One region of the Bacillus sp. N5-665 genome, then DNA from elsewhere that is predicted to be linked to it. Evidence: a T-box and tRNA genes for the amino acid it is inferred to sense, from the RefSeq annotation. Region 1 holds a T-box; the other regions hold tRNA genes.
What was found. A T-box is a leader RNA that pairs with one kind of tRNA and senses whether it is charged. The one in region 1 lies ahead of thrS (threonine--tRNA ligase), so its partner is inferred to be a tRNA-Thr.

Region 1 (3,439 bases):
GGACCGTAGAATGCCGCTTCACCTTCAGCTTCATAGTAATCAAGACCCATTTCATCCATAGCTTCTTTTAACATACCTTGTGCTTTTTCCCACATTTCATCATCAGCATAGTACTTTTTAGTATCAGCTGGGTCACGATAAGATAGACGGAATGAATAGTTCTCTAAACCGAAATCTTTGTACACTTCTAGAGTTAAGTTTACAACACGTTTTAACTCTTCTTTAATTTGATCTGGGCGAACGAAAATGTGCGCATCGTTTAAAGTCATTCCGCGTACACGTTGTAATCCAGATAATGCTCCAGACATTTCATAGCGGTGCATTGTTCCAAGTTCCGCAATACGGATTGGTAATTCACGGTAGCTGTGAATATCATTTTTATAAACCATCATGTGGTGAGGGCAGTTCATCGGACGAAGAACTAACTCTTCATTATCCATTTCCATTGATGGGAACATACCATCACGGTAGTGATTCCAGTGACCAGAAGTTTCATAAAGCTCTCTGCTTCCTAGTACTGGAGTGTATACGTGATCATAGCCTAAGCTTGCTTCTTTATCAACGATGTAACGCTCGATAATGCGGCGGATAGTTGCACCTTTTGGTAACCAAAGTGGTAAACCTTGTCCTACTTTTTGGCTATTAGTAAATAGTTTTAATTCTTTACCTAATTTACGGTGATCGCGCTCTTTCGCTTCTTCAAGCATACGTAAGTGCTCATCTAATTCTGCTTTCTTAACGAATGCAGTACCGTAAATACGTTGTAGCATTTTATTATTGCTATCGCCGCGCCAGTAAGCACCTGCAACGCTTAATAATTTAAATACTTTAATTTTCCCTGTAGATGGAAGGTGAACACCACGGCAAAGGTCGAAGAATTCGCCTTGCTCATAGATTGAAATAACTGCATCTTCTGGAAGGTCGTTAATTAAATCTAATTTTAACTCATCGCCGATTTCTTCAAAGCGACGAAGTGCTTCTGCACGTGGCACTTCATGACGAACGATTTCTAAGTTCTCGTTCACAATTTTTTGCATTTCTTTTTCGATTTTCTTGAAGTCTTCAACTGTAATTGCTTCTTCCATATCAATATCGTAGTAGAAGCCATTTTCAATTACTGGACCAATGCCAAGCTCAAGCTTAGCATCTTTATATAAACGTTTTAACGCTTGTGCTAATAGGTGGGCTGTTGAATGGCGTAAAATGTATAAGCCATCTTCAGAATCTAATGTAATAATAGAAACTGCACCATCTTCTTCGATTGGTGTAACAAGATCGATCATCTCATCGTTTAATTTTCCAGCCACAGCTTTTTTCTTTAAGCCTGGGCTAATAGAAGCTGCGATTTCTTCAGTTGTTACGCCTTTTGGAAACTCCTTCACAGCTCCATCAGGGAAAGTAATTTTAACTACATCTGCCATCACTGGTCACTCCTCTTTTTTTCAAAATAAAAAACACTCATCCCGTAAAAAGGGACGAGTGTTGAATTCGTGGTTCCACCCTTGTTCCAATTAACATTATTGTTAATTGCTCAAGTTCAACATAACGGTGTTGTCCGTTAGCAATTACTAGGAAAAACCGTTCACTGCTAAAGTTTAGAGGTGGTAAGTAATAATCCCGTACTAGGAAGCTCACACCCTAAGGCTTCCCTCTCTGAAAATCGTAGAAAACTACTCATGTCCTCATCATGACATTTCAATATATTTCATTTATGTAGGTAATTATATGCTCAAAAACTTAGAAAATCAAGGGCGTTACCTTTATTTTTTAAATTTTTCACATTGCGCTCAAACTCATGTAATCCATGTAATTGGACCCGTTCTTGAAATACATTTCGCAAAGTAATAATCATATTATGGTCTTGTTCTTTCGTATATAAATAAATTTTTTTCGGCGAAATAGAAAGAAGTGGTGCAATTACTTTCGTATCAATATATACATCCTTTTGCTTCAATAATTCCTCATCTATATATTGGACCAATTTCTCCTGTTTTAAACGTCTACCTTTATCATCATAGAAAATAAAGCTTTCATCAAAAATAAGATGCACACAGGACAAACGTGATTTTCGGCTACGCACTTGTTGCCTTAGCGTCTCAATAAACATTTGATATTCTTGTTCCAACTTATACTCATCAATCGACACTTCAGCAAGCTTAGCTACCATTTCCCTATATGTACGAAGGCGAAAACGAACATATGATGAAAACGAGAACGAAAGCGGATCACAAAGCCAGTTATTTAAAGAGGATTTAATATATGATTCAAATGTGTGACGTGTTAATTCTCGAGCAATCTCTTTTCTTCTTCCCTTTAAAATCTCTTGTGCCATATGCAATATTTGATGACACTCTTCCTCTTCTTCATAAAAAAACTTCTCTTTTAAGATTGTATAAATCCACTCATTTTGCTTTACATTCACAATGAAATATACCATTACCGGCAATAAAATCTTTTCAATATAATTCGATTCACATACTGGTATATGAATCACCACTTTTTGTTCCTCTAAATACACACTCGTTTCCTTATATAACAGTTCCGCTCTTTTCAATAGTTGTCTATATACATGCATAGCATCATTTTTTTCTTCGAAGCAAATTTCAATCACTTTTGTCCCCCCTTTTATCCCTGCTCTAAAGGATTGTATCTATACGTTACAAATCCTATAAGAGTCCGTCCCGTGGAAGTTCACTCTTAGTAGAATTACATTTCCTATCGTTAGAAAATCCACTCAATATGGCTTGCTAATTTTATATATATTAAGGGAGGGAGAAAAAAATGATACAAGCTACAATGAATTTTCTATAAGAAGTTTTTCGTTTTACAATTCACCTATTCTGAAAAGTGTTCAAAACGAAAAAAGAGCAAGCTTTTCAGCTTACTCTTTACTTATGACGTCGGTTTTTCCCGCCAATCGGAATTGGCTTCGCTAAATATTTAATTCGTTCCATAATACGTGCTGCTTTCATTTGTTCTGCTTCACCACGCTGTGTATACGTTAAATGATGTTCCAATTCCTTGAAATCAAAGTTAGACGTAAAGAACGTCGGTAAGTTTTCTAACATACGGAATTGCAAAATTGCGCCAAGCACATCGTCACGCACAAAGCTTGACATCGCTTCTGCTCCGATATCATCTAGCATTAAAACTTGTACGCGTTTCACCGCATCAATCTTTTCCCCAATCGAATTATCTTGAATCGAACTTTTAATTTCACGTAGAAATTCAGGAAAGTATACGAGCATCGAACTTATTTTCTTTTGAGCAAGCTCATTCGCCATTGCTCCTAACAAATACGTTTTCCCTACACCAAATTTACCGTACAAATATAAACCTTGTACTTTTTTACCAGGTTCATATGTACTTAAAAATTCATTAGCAGCACCAATTGCATCAATACGCGCATCTAAATCTGAAGGATCTAAGTTTTCCATCG
Region 2 (3,439 bases), 1.6 Mb from region 1:
TTGGGCACTGTCTCAACCAGAGACTCGGTGAAATTATAGTACCTGTGAAGATGCAGGTTACCCGCGACAGGACGGAAAGACCCCGTGGAGCTTTACTGTAGCCTGATATTGAATTTTGGTACATTTTGTACAGGATAGGCGGGAGCCATTGAAACCGGAGCGCTAGCTTCGGTGGAGGCGCTGGTGGGATACCGCCCTGAATGTATTGAAATTCTAACCTACGGGTCTTATCGACCCGGGAGACAGTGTCAGGTGGGCAGTTTGACTGGGGCGGTCGCCTCCTAAAGTGTAACGGAGGCGCCCAAAGGTTCCCTCAGAATGGTTGGAAATCATTCGTAGAGTGCAAAGGCATAAGGGAGCTTGACTGCGAGACCTACAAGTCGAGCAGGGACGAAAGTCGGGCTTAGTGATCCGGTGGTTCCGCATGGAAGGGCCATCGCTCAACGGATAAAAGCTACCCCGGGGATAACAGGCTTATCTCCCCCAAGAGTCCACATCGACGGGGAGGTTTGGCACCTCGATGTCGGCTCATCGCATCCTGGGGCTGTAGTCGGTCCCAAGGGTTGGGCTGTTCGCCCATTAAAGCGGTACGCGAGCTGGGTTCAGAACGTCGTGAGACAGTTCGGTCCCTATCCGTCGTGGGCGTAGGAAATTTGAGAGGAGCTGTCCTTAGTACGAGAGGACCGGGATGGACGCACCGCTGGTGTACCAGTTGTTCTGCCAAGGGCATAGCTGGGTAGCTATGTGCGGAAGGGATAAGTGCTGAAAGCATCTAAGCATGAAGCCCCCCTCAAGATGAGATTTCCCATAGCGTAAGCTAGTAAGATCCCTGAAAGATGATCAGGTTGATAGGTTCGAGGTGGAAGCATGGTGACATGTGGAGCTGACGAATACTAATAGATCGAGGACTTAACCATATAATATGAAGCAATGTTATCTAGTTTTGAAAGAATATAAAAAACTTGTTGACTTTAAAAGTTAAATAAGTTAAAATGATTCTTGTCTTAAATGAATATAGTCTGGTAATGATGGCAGAGAGGTCACACCCGTTCCCATACCGAACACGGAAGTTAAGCTCTCTAGCGCCGATGGTAGTTGGGACCTTGTCCCTGTGAGAGTAGGACGTTGCCAGGCAAAATGGAGGATTAGCTCAGCTGGGAGAGCACCTGCCTTACAAGCAGGGGGTCGGCGGTTCGATCCCGTCATCCTCCACCATATATGTCGGAGGGGTAGCGAAGTGGCTAAACGCGGCGGACTGTAAATCCGCTCCTTCGGGTTCGGCAGTTCGAATCTGCCCCCCTCCACCATTCTTAATTAATGGGCTATAGCCAAGCGGTAAGGCAACGGACTTTGACTCCGTCATGCGCTGGTTCGAATCCAGCTAGCCCAGCCATTAAGAGCCATTAGCTCAGTTGGTAGAGCATCTGACTTTTAATCAGAGGGTCGAAGGTTCGAATCCTTCATGGCTCACCATTTTAACAAAATATGCGGGTGTGGCGGAATTGGCAGACGCACTAGACTTAGGATCTAGCGCCTTTGGCGTGGGGGTTCGACTCCCTTCACCCGCACTTTTAATAAAATAACTCAAACATGTCTTGCGGAAGTAGTTCAGTGGTAGAATACAACCTTGCCAAGGTTGGGGTCGCGGGTTCGAATCCCGTCTTCCGCTCCAATTTTCAATATGACATGCCGGGGTGGCGGAACAGGCAGACGCACAGGACTTAAAATCCTGCGGTGGGTGACCACCGTGCGGGTTCGACCCCCGCCCTCGGCACCATATGCGCCCGTAGCTCAATTGGATAGAGCGTTTGACTACGGATCAAGAGGTTAGGGGTTCGACTCCTCTCGGGCGCGCTTTTATTAACGGGAAGTGGCTCAGCTTGGTAGAGCACCTGGTTTGGGACCAGGGGGTCGCAGGTTCAAATCCTGTCTTCCCGATATTCCCAAAAACATGGGGCCTTAGCTCAGCTGGGAGAGCGCCTGCCTTGCACGCAGGAGGTCAGCGGTTCGATCCCGCTAGGCTCCACTTTATTTATTATATGTCTCGGAGGTATACCCAAGTTCGGCTGAAGGGATCGGTCTTGAAAACCGACAGGCGGTGAGAATCGCGCGGGGGTTCGAATCCCTCTACCTCCTCCATTTTCTTTTTAAATGGTTTAGATACATATAATAATAAAATTTTTGTTTTTTCCTTCATGGAGGTATACCCAAGTTCGGCTGAAGGGATCGGTCTTGAAAACCGACAGGCGGCGAGAGTCGCGCGGGGGTTCGAATCCCTCTACCTCCTCCATTTTTTAAAAACATTATATTGTCGCGGGGTGGAGCAGCACGGTAGCTCGTCGGGCTCATAACCCGAAGGTCGCAGGTTCAAATCCTGTCCCCGCAACCAAATGGTCCCGTGGTGTAGTGGTTAACATGCCTGCCTGTCACGCAGGAGATCGCCGGTTCGACCCCGGTCGGGACCGCCATTTATGTTGGCTCGGTAGCTCAGTCGGTAGAGCAGAGGACTGAAAATCCTCGTGTCGGCGGTTCGATTCCGTCCCGAGCCACCATTTTTTTATGCCGACTTAGCTCAATTGGTAGAGCAACTGACTTGTAATCAGTAGGTTGGGGGTTCAAGTCCTCTAGTCGGCATCCTTTAGGGGCATAGTTTAAAGGTAGAACTGAGGTCTCCAAAACCTCCAGTGTGGGTTCGATTCCTACTGCCCCTGTAAAAGTGTATGGGCCTATAGCTCAGCTGGTTAGAGCGCACGCCTGATAAGCGTGAGGTCGATGGTTCGAGTCCATTTAGGCCCACCATATATTATTCCGCAGTAGCTCAGTGGTAGAGCTATCGGCTGTTAACCGATCGGTCGTAGGTTCGAGTCCTACCTGCGGAGCCATGGCCCGTTGGTCAAGTGGTTAAGACACCGCCCTTTCACGGCGGTAACACGGGTTCGAATCCCGTACGGGTCATAAAAAAAGAGTCAGCATATTGCTGACTCTTTTTTATTTTGTGGAATCCTCCTTTATCAACTGATTTTCCTGAAATAAATAAAGGGATTTAGGAAAAGCTATGGTATGTATAAAAAGGAGGAGACAAAAATGACACGAGTGAGAGATTTTATGAGTACTCATGTTGTACATTGTACACCGCTAGACAATGTATATGAGGCTGCTGTAAAGATGAAAGAAGAATCGATTGGATTGATTCCAGTTGTTGAAAATGAGCAAGTTGTTGGGCTTGTTACGGACCGAGATTTAGTTGTTCGTGGGATTGCTGAGAAACATCCTGGATCTAATAAAATTACAAATGTAATGACAACAAACATTGTTTCAGTTTCTCCAGATGATTCTATTGAAAAAGCTACAGAGTTAATGGCACAGTATCAAATTAGACGATTACCAGTAGTTGAGAGTGGTCAACTCGTGGGGATGCTAGCACTAGGTGATTTAGCTA
Region 3 (3,439 bases), 1.0 Mb from region 1:
AAGGTTAAGGAGAGGGGTTAGCGTAAGCGAAGCTCTGAACTGAAGCCCCAGTAAACGGCGGCCGTAACTATAACGGTCCTAAGGTAGCGAAATTCCTTGTCGGGTAAGTTCCGACCCGCACGAAAGGTGTAACGATTTGGGCACTGTCTCAACCAGAGACTCGGTGAAATTATAGTACCTGTGAAGATGCAGGTTACCCGCGACAGGACGGAAAGACCCCGTGGAGCTTTACTGTAGCCTGATATTGAATTTTGGTACATTTTGTACAGGATAGGCGGGAGCCATTGAAACCGGAGCGCTAGCTTCGGTGGAGGCGCTGGTGGGATACCGCCCTGAATGTATTGAAATTCTAACCTACGGGTCTTATCGACCCGGGAGACAGTGTCAGGTGGGCAGTTTGACTGGGGCGGTCGCCTCCTAAAGTGTAACGGAGGCGCCCAAAGGTTCCCTCAGAATGGTTGGAAATCATTCGTAGAGTGCAAAGGCATAAGGGAGCTTGACTGCGAGACCTACAAGTCGAGCAGGGACGAAAGTCGGGCTTAGTGATCCGGTGGTTCCGCATGGAAGGGCCATCGCTCAACGGATAAAAGCTACCCCGGGGATAACAGGCTTATCTCCCCCAAGAGTCCACATCGACGGGGAGGTTTGGCACCTCGATGTCGGCTCATCGCATCCTGGGGCTGTAGTCGGTCCCAAGGGTTGGGCTGTTCGCCCATTAAAGCGGTACGCGAGCTGGGTTCAGAACGTCGTGAGACAGTTCGGTCCCTATCCGTCGTGGGCGTAGGAAATTTGAGAGGAGCTGTCCTTAGTACGAGAGGACCGGGATGGACGCACCGCTGGTGTACCAGTTGTTCTGCCAAGGGCATAGCTGGGTAGCTATGTGCGGAAGGGATAAGTGCTGAAAGCATCTAAGCATGAAGCCCCCCTCAAGATGAGATTTCCCATAGCGTAAGCTAGTAAGATCCCTGAAAGATGATCAGGTTGATAGGTTCGAGGTGGAAGCATGGTGACATGTGGAGCTGACGAATACTAATAGATCGAGGACTTAACCATATAATATGTAGCAAATGTTATCTAGTTTTGAAGGAATATACCTTCAATAGTCTGGTAATGATGGCAGAGAGGTCACACCCGTTCCCATACCGAACACGGAAGTTAAGCTCTCTAGCGCCGATGGTAGTTGGGACCTTGTCCCTGTGAGAGTAGGACGTTGCCAGGCTTATATTATTCCGCAGTAGCTCAGTGGTAGAGCTATCGGCTGTTAACCGATCGGTCGTAGGTTCGAGTCCTACCTGCGGAGCCATTATGCTTCCATAGCTCAGCTGGTAGAGCACTTCCATGGTAAGGAAGAGGTCACCGGTTCAAGCCCGGTTGGAAGCTTGGGAAGAGTTTTGAAATTTTTGGCCCGTTGGTCAAGTGGTTAAGACACCGCCCTTTCACGGCGGTAACACGGGTTCGAATCCCGTACGGGTCACCACTTTTGGAGGATTAGCTCAGCTGGGAGAGCACCTGCCTTACAAGCAGGGGGTCGGCGGTTCGATCCCGTCATCCTCCACCATATATATTTTAAATGTCGGAGGGGTAGCGAAGTGGCTAAACGCGGCGGACTGTAAATCCGCTCCTTCGGGTTCGGCAGTTCGAATCTGCCCCCCTCCACCATTTTCTTTAAAATAACCTGAGAGGGTTTATTTTTTTGAAAAGATAACCATACTAGTAAATATTAATGGGCTATAGCCAAGCGGTAAGGCAACGGACTTTGACTCCGTCATGCGCTGGTTCGAATCCAGCTAGCCCAGCCATTTACGAGCCATTAGCTCAGTTGGTAGAGCATCTGACTTTTAATCAGAGGGTCGAAGGTTCGAATCCTTCATGGCTCACCATTTTCGCGGAAGTAGTTCAGTGGTAGAATACAACCTTGCCAAGGTTGGGGTCGCGGGTTCGAATCCCGTCTTCCGCTTTATTACTAAGGGGCCTTAGCTCAGCTGGGAGAGCGCCTGCCTTGCACGCAGGAGGTCAGCGGTTCGATCCCGCTAGGCTCCATCTAAATAAAAAAGCTTATATCATATGATGTAAGCTTTTTTTGTATTTAAAAAGACAACTTTCATATTTGTCATTTAAAATGGAGAAAACGCGAAAATAAAGGATGGGGATAATTGTGAAAGTTGTTATTGCATCTGATTCATATAAAGAAAGCTTAAAAGCTATAAAAGTATGTGAAGCTATTGAAAGAGGATTTGGAGCAATTTTTCCTAAAGCAGAGTACGTAAAAATACCAATTGGAGATGGAGGTGAAGGAACGGTTGATTCACTTGTGGATGCTACTGATGGAAGAATGATACCTCTTCATGTGACAGGGCCGCTTAGAGAACGTATACAAGCCTTTTACGGTATGTCTAAAGATAAAAAGACAGCGTTTATTGAAATGGCAGCAGCATCAGGATTACAACACGTTCCGGTTAAAAAGCGAAACCCACTTATTACAACGACTAAAGGAACCGGAGAGCTTATACTACATGCGCTAGACGAAGGAGCTGAGCACATTATTTTAGGACTTGGCGGAAGTGCTACAAATGATGGTGGAGCAGGTATGCTGTCAGCTTTAGGGGTCAGGTTTATAAATGGAAAAGGGGAAGTAATAGAGCCATCTGGAGGAACATTACATTCGATTGTCGCTATTGATTTTTCATGCATGGATTCACGCTTACTGCATATAAAGATAGAAGCAGCATGTGATGTAGATAATCCGTTAGTTGGAATAAGGGGAGCATCTTTCGTATTTGGGAGGCAAAAGGGTGCGAATGCAGAGATGGTGAAAGAGTTGGATGAGAATTTAAAGCATTATGCGAATATCCTTAAACAATACTTATCTTGCGACGTATCTAAAATACCTGGCGCAGGAGCCGCAGGAGGAATGGGAGCAGCTGTTATTGCAGTGTTAAAGGGAAACTTGCGGAGAGGAATTGAAATTGTATTAGACTATACAAATTTTGATAAGCATATAGAAGGTGCAGATTTAATTATAACTGGCGAAGGGAGAATAGATGAACAAACAGCATATGGAAAGGCCCCTGTAGGTGTTGCGGAGCGTGCAAAGCATTTTCGTATTCCTGTCATTGCTATTGGAGGATCTGTATCTCCGAATTATCCAGCTGTTCATGAAAAAGGAATCGATGCAGTATTTAGTATTACAGCGAGTCCTATGACATTAGAAGAGGCATATAAAGTAGCGGAAGAGAATATCGAAATGACAGCAAAGAATATTGCCGCAGTATGGAAAATAGCATCAGAAAAACACTTCTAAATGTAGGAGTGTTTTTTATTATTATTTAATAATAATGATGGTAGTTGTTTCATTAAGTTAACTTTATACATAGAATAGTCTTGAAATTGGGTTTTTAAGGCGAATACAAGTGAATAATTTGTATATCCATACAGAAAA
Region 4 (3,439 bases), 300 kb from region 1:
ATAAATTAGAAAACATTTCATCATTCGCAAGAAATTGTCTAGAGGATTTTCTTACAAAATCAATGGATTTAAAAACAAGAATTTTAGTAATCCAACTTTGAAATTTCTCCGGCTTTTTTAACTTTCTCAATGAAAGATATGCTTCATAAATTGTTTCTTGGTATATATCCAGTGCATCTTGTTCATTTCTTACATAAGAATAAGCTGTTCGATATAGTTTTGGGCGAACAAAAGTAATAAGTTGTTCAAATGCTTGATCATTTCCTCTTGTCGCTTGTTTTACTAGATAGGCTATGTCCATTTTTATTTCTTCCTCCCTTTACTAATATAGTCGAATGAGAGAATAAAAAGGTTGCAAAAATAAGTGTATATATAAATCTCCTACAACTTATTGCAATGATTACTATCAAGCACTAATGCCACAAGAAATCCATAAAAAAAAGCAGACTATCAAAAGTCCACTTTTACACAACAAAAAAGAGATAGCAGATTATGCTATCTCTTTTAGTATGACCCGTACGGGATTCGAACCCGTGTTACCGCCGTGAAAGGGCGGTGTCTTAACCACTTGACCAACGGGCCAATTCTGGCAGAGAAGAAGGGATTCGAACCCTCGCACCGCGTTCGCGATCTACTCCCTTAGCAGGGGAGCCCCTTGAGCCACTTGGGTACTTCTCTATAATATGGCTCCGCAGGTAGGACTCGAACCTACGACCGATCGGTTAACAGCCGATAGCTCTACCACTGAGCTACTGCGGAATAATTATGGTGGGCCTAAATGGACTCGAACCATCGACCTCACGCTTATCAGGCGTGCGCTCTAACCAGCTGAGCTATAGGCCCATAATTGAAAAGCGGGTGAAGAGAATCGAACTCTCGACCAGAGCTTGGAAGGCTCTTGTTTTACCACTAAACTACACCCGCATTAAATTGTAAATGGTGAGCCATGAAGGATTCGAACCTTCGACCCTCTGATTAAAAGTCAGATGCTCTACCAACTGAGCTAATGGCTCATTTTGAAAGTGGTGCCGACTAGAGGACTTGAACCCCCAACCTACTGATTACAAGTCAGTTGCTCTACCAGTTGAGCTAAGTCGGCTTGCGACTTCAAAATGGTGGCTCGGGACGGAATCGAACCGCCGACACGAGGATTTTCAGTCCTCTGCTCTACCGACTGAGCTACCGAGCCTTTATGTAAAAAATGGCGGTCCCGACCGGGGTCGAACCGGCGATCTCCTGCGTGACAGGCAGGCATGTTAACCACTACACCACGGGACCATTTGGTTGCGGGGACAGGATTTGAACCTGCGACCTTCGGGTTATGAGCCCGACGAGCTACCGTGCTGCTCCACCCCGCGATGATAAAATATTTAATTTAGAAAAAATGGAGGAGGTAGAGGGATTCGAACCCCCGCGCGACTCTCGCCGCCTGTCGGTTTTCAAGACCGATCCCTTCAGCCGAACTTGGGTATACCTCCGAGATATAAAGCTTTAGTGGTGGACCTTGTAGGACTCGAACCTACGACCGGACGGTTATGAGCCGTCTGCTCTAACCAGCTGAGCTAAAGGTCCTTTATGGTAGCGGCGGAGGGGATCGAACCCCCGACCTCACGGGTATGAACCGTACGCTCTAGCCAGCTGAGCTACACCGCCATAAAAGATATTAAAATAAGTGGAGCCTAGCGGGATCGAACCGCTGACCTCCTGCGTGCAAGGCAGGCGCTCTCCCAGCTGAGCTAAGGCCCCGTGTTTTTGGAAAATCGGGAAGACAGGATTTGAACCTGCGACCCCCTGGTCCCAAACCAGGTGCTCTACCAAGCTGAGCCACTTCCCGTTAATAAAAGCGCGCCCGAGAGGAGTCGAACCCCTAACCTCTTGATCCGTAGTCAAACGCTCTATCCAATTGAGCTACGGGCGCATATGGTGCCGAGGGCGGGGGTCGAACCCGCACGGTGGTCACCCACCGCAGGATTTTAAGTCCTGTGCGTCTGCCTGTTCCGCCACCCCGGCATGTCATATTGAAAATTGGAGCGGAAGACGGGATTCGAACCCGCGACCCCAACCTTGGCAAGGTTGTATTCTACCACTGAACTACTTCCGCAAGACATGTATGAGTTATTTTATTAAAAGTGCGGGTGAAGGGAGTCGAACCCCCACGCCAAAGGCGCTAGATCCTAAGTCTAGTGCGTCTGCCAATTCCGCCACACCCGCATATTAATTATTCAAAGAAAAAATGGGGCGACTGATGGGAATCGAACCCACGAATGCCGGAGCCACAATCCGGTGCGTTAACCACTTCGCCACAACCGCCATGATTTTCTGGTGCCGACTAGAGGACTTGAACCCCCAACCTACTGATTACAAGTCAGTTGCTCTACCAATTGAGCTAAGTCGGCTAAATGGTGGAGGATGACGGGATCGAACCGCCGACCCCCTGCTTGTAAGGCAGGTGCTCTCCCAGCTGAGCTAATCCTCCATTTGCCTGGCAACGTCCTACTCTCACAGGGACAAGGTCCCAACTACCATCGGCGCTAGAGAGCTTAACTTCCGTGTTCGGTATGGGAACGGGTGTGACCTCTCTGCCATCATTACCAGACTGTATTCATTTAAGACAAGAATCATTATAACTTATTTAACTTTTAAAGTCAACAAGTTTTTTATATTCTTTCAAAACTAGATAACATTGCTTCATATTATATGGTTAAGTCCTCGATCTATTAGTATTCGTCAGCTCCACATGTCACCATGCTTCCACCTCGAACCTATCAACCTGATCATCTTTCAGGGATCTTACTAGCTTACGCTATGGGAAATCTCATCTTGAGGGGGGCTTCATGCTTAGATGCTTTCAGCACTTATCCCTTCCGCACATAGCTACCCAGCTATGCCCTTGGCAGAACAACTGGTACACCAGCGGTGCGTCCATCCCGGTCCTCTCGTACTAAGGACAGCTCCTCTCAAATTTCCTACGCCCACGACGGATAGGGACCGAACTGTCTCACGACGTTCTGAACCCAGCTCGCGTACCGCTTTAATGGGCGAACAGCCCAACCCTTGGGACCGACTACAGCCCCAGGATGCGATGAGCCGACATCGAGGTGCCAAACCTCCCCGTCGATGTGGACTCTTGGGGGAGATAAGCCTGTTATCCCCGGGGTAGCTTTTATCCGTTGAGCGATGGCCCTTCCATGCGGAACCACCGGATCACTAAGCCCGACTTTCGTCCCTGCTCGACTTGTAGGTCTCGCAGTCAAGCTCCCTTATGCCTTTGCACTCTACGAATGATTTCCAACCATTCTGAGGGAACCTTTGGGCGCCTCCGTTACACTTTAGGAGGCGACCGCCCCAGTCAAACTGCCCACCTGACACTGTCTCCCGGGTCGATAAGACCCGTAGGTTAGAATTTCAATACATTCAGGGCGGTATCCCACCAGCGCCT

Region 2: it has a tRNA-Thr gene. The T-box ahead of thrS (threonine--tRNA ligase) is inferred to sense a tRNA for this amino acid. The anticodon was not compared.
Region 3: it has a tRNA-Thr gene. The T-box ahead of thrS (threonine--tRNA ligase) is inferred to sense a tRNA for this amino acid. The anticodon was not compared.
Region 4: it has a tRNA-Thr gene. The T-box ahead of thrS (threonine--tRNA ligase) is inferred to sense a tRNA for this amino acid. The anticodon was not compared.

The regions. Positions count from the first base shown of each region.
Region 1 covers NZ_CP093325.1:877,542-880,980, reverse strand. The annotation lists gene thrS (threonine--tRNA ligase) at 1-1,421, opposite strand, end outside; T-box leader at 1,469-1,698, opposite strand; gene ytxC (putative sporulation protein YtxC) at 1,730-2,611, opposite strand; gene dnaI (primosomal protein DnaI) at 2,889-3,439, opposite strand, start outside.
Region 2 covers NZ_CP093325.1:4,783,594-4,787,032, reverse strand. The annotation lists rRNA gene MNO09_RS27320 (23S ribosomal RNA) at 1-917, shown strand, start outside; rRNA gene rrf (5S ribosomal RNA) at 1,019-1,134, shown strand; tRNA gene MNO09_RS27310 (tRNA-Val) at 1,140-1,215, shown strand; tRNA gene MNO09_RS27305 (tRNA-Tyr) at 1,224-1,307, shown strand; tRNA gene MNO09_RS27300 (tRNA-Gln) at 1,319-1,393, shown strand; tRNA gene MNO09_RS27295 (tRNA-Lys) at 1,398-1,473, shown strand; tRNA gene MNO09_RS27290 (tRNA-Leu) at 1,488-1,568, shown strand; tRNA gene MNO09_RS27285 (tRNA-Gly) at 1,598-1,672, shown strand; tRNA gene MNO09_RS27280 (tRNA-Leu) at 1,689-1,777, shown strand; tRNA gene MNO09_RS27275 (tRNA-Arg) at 1,781-1,854, shown strand; tRNA gene MNO09_RS27270 (tRNA-Pro) at 1,865-1,938, shown strand; tRNA gene MNO09_RS27265 (tRNA-Ala) at 1,954-2,026, shown strand; tRNA gene MNO09_RS27260 (tRNA-Ser) at 2,047-2,139, shown strand; tRNA gene MNO09_RS27255 (tRNA-Ser) at 2,198-2,290, shown strand; tRNA gene MNO09_RS27250 (tRNA-Met) at 2,313-2,389, shown strand; tRNA gene MNO09_RS27245 (tRNA-Asp) at 2,393-2,468, shown strand; tRNA gene MNO09_RS27240 (tRNA-Phe) at 2,477-2,552, shown strand; tRNA gene MNO09_RS27235 (tRNA-Thr) at 2,562-2,634, shown strand; tRNA gene MNO09_RS27230 (tRNA-Trp) at 2,641-2,711, shown strand; tRNA gene MNO09_RS27225 (tRNA-Ile) at 2,723-2,799, shown strand; tRNA gene MNO09_RS27220 (tRNA-Asn) at 2,808-2,882, shown strand; tRNA gene MNO09_RS27215 (tRNA-Glu) at 2,884-2,955, shown strand; gene MNO09_RS27210 (CBS domain-containing protein) at 3,085-3,439, shown strand, end outside.
Region 3 covers NZ_CP093325.1:5,363,607-5,367,045, reverse strand. The annotation lists rRNA gene MNO09_RS30065 (23S ribosomal RNA) at 1-1,053, shown strand, start outside; rRNA gene rrf (5S ribosomal RNA) at 1,104-1,219, shown strand; tRNA gene MNO09_RS30055 (tRNA-Asn) at 1,229-1,303, shown strand; tRNA gene MNO09_RS30050 (tRNA-Thr) at 1,308-1,380, shown strand; tRNA gene MNO09_RS30045 (tRNA-Glu) at 1,403-1,477, shown strand; tRNA gene MNO09_RS30040 (tRNA-Val) at 1,483-1,558, shown strand; tRNA gene MNO09_RS30035 (tRNA-Tyr) at 1,576-1,659, shown strand; tRNA gene MNO09_RS30030 (tRNA-Gln) at 1,725-1,799, shown strand; tRNA gene MNO09_RS30025 (tRNA-Lys) at 1,805-1,880, shown strand; tRNA gene MNO09_RS30020 (tRNA-Gly) at 1,886-1,957, shown strand; tRNA gene MNO09_RS30015 (tRNA-Ala) at 1,968-2,040, shown strand; gene MNO09_RS30010 (glycerate kinase) at 2,156-3,301, shown strand.
Region 4 covers NZ_CP093325.1:580,424-583,862, reverse strand. The annotation lists gene MNO09_RS05320 (sigma-70 family RNA polymerase sigma factor) at 1-301, opposite strand, end outside; tRNA gene MNO09_RS05315 (tRNA-Glu) at 511-582, opposite strand; tRNA gene MNO09_RS05310 (tRNA-Ser) at 588-678, opposite strand; tRNA gene MNO09_RS05305 (tRNA-Asn) at 685-759, opposite strand; tRNA gene MNO09_RS05300 (tRNA-Ile) at 767-843, opposite strand; tRNA gene MNO09_RS05295 (tRNA-Gly) at 854-924, opposite strand; tRNA gene MNO09_RS05290 (tRNA-Lys) at 938-1,013, opposite strand; tRNA gene MNO09_RS05285 (tRNA-Thr) at 1,024-1,099, opposite strand; tRNA gene MNO09_RS05280 (tRNA-Phe) at 1,114-1,189, opposite strand; tRNA gene MNO09_RS05275 (tRNA-Asp) at 1,203-1,278, opposite strand; tRNA gene MNO09_RS05270 (tRNA-Met) at 1,282-1,358, opposite strand; tRNA gene MNO09_RS05265 (tRNA-Ser) at 1,386-1,478, opposite strand; tRNA gene MNO09_RS05260 (tRNA-Ile) at 1,496-1,572, opposite strand; tRNA gene MNO09_RS05255 (tRNA-Met) at 1,577-1,653, opposite strand; tRNA gene MNO09_RS05250 (tRNA-Ala) at 1,674-1,746, opposite strand; tRNA gene MNO09_RS05245 (tRNA-Pro) at 1,761-1,834, opposite strand; tRNA gene MNO09_RS05240 (tRNA-Arg) at 1,845-1,918, opposite strand; tRNA gene MNO09_RS05235 (tRNA-Leu) at 1,922-2,010, opposite strand; tRNA gene MNO09_RS05230 (tRNA-Gly) at 2,027-2,101, opposite strand; tRNA gene MNO09_RS05225 (tRNA-Leu) at 2,131-2,211, opposite strand; tRNA gene MNO09_RS05220 (tRNA-His) at 2,235-2,310, opposite strand; tRNA gene MNO09_RS05215 (tRNA-Thr) at 2,321-2,396, opposite strand; tRNA gene MNO09_RS05210 (tRNA-Val) at 2,401-2,476, opposite strand; rRNA gene rrf (5S ribosomal RNA) at 2,481-2,596, opposite strand; rRNA gene MNO09_RS05200 (23S ribosomal RNA) at 2,698-3,439, opposite strand, start outside.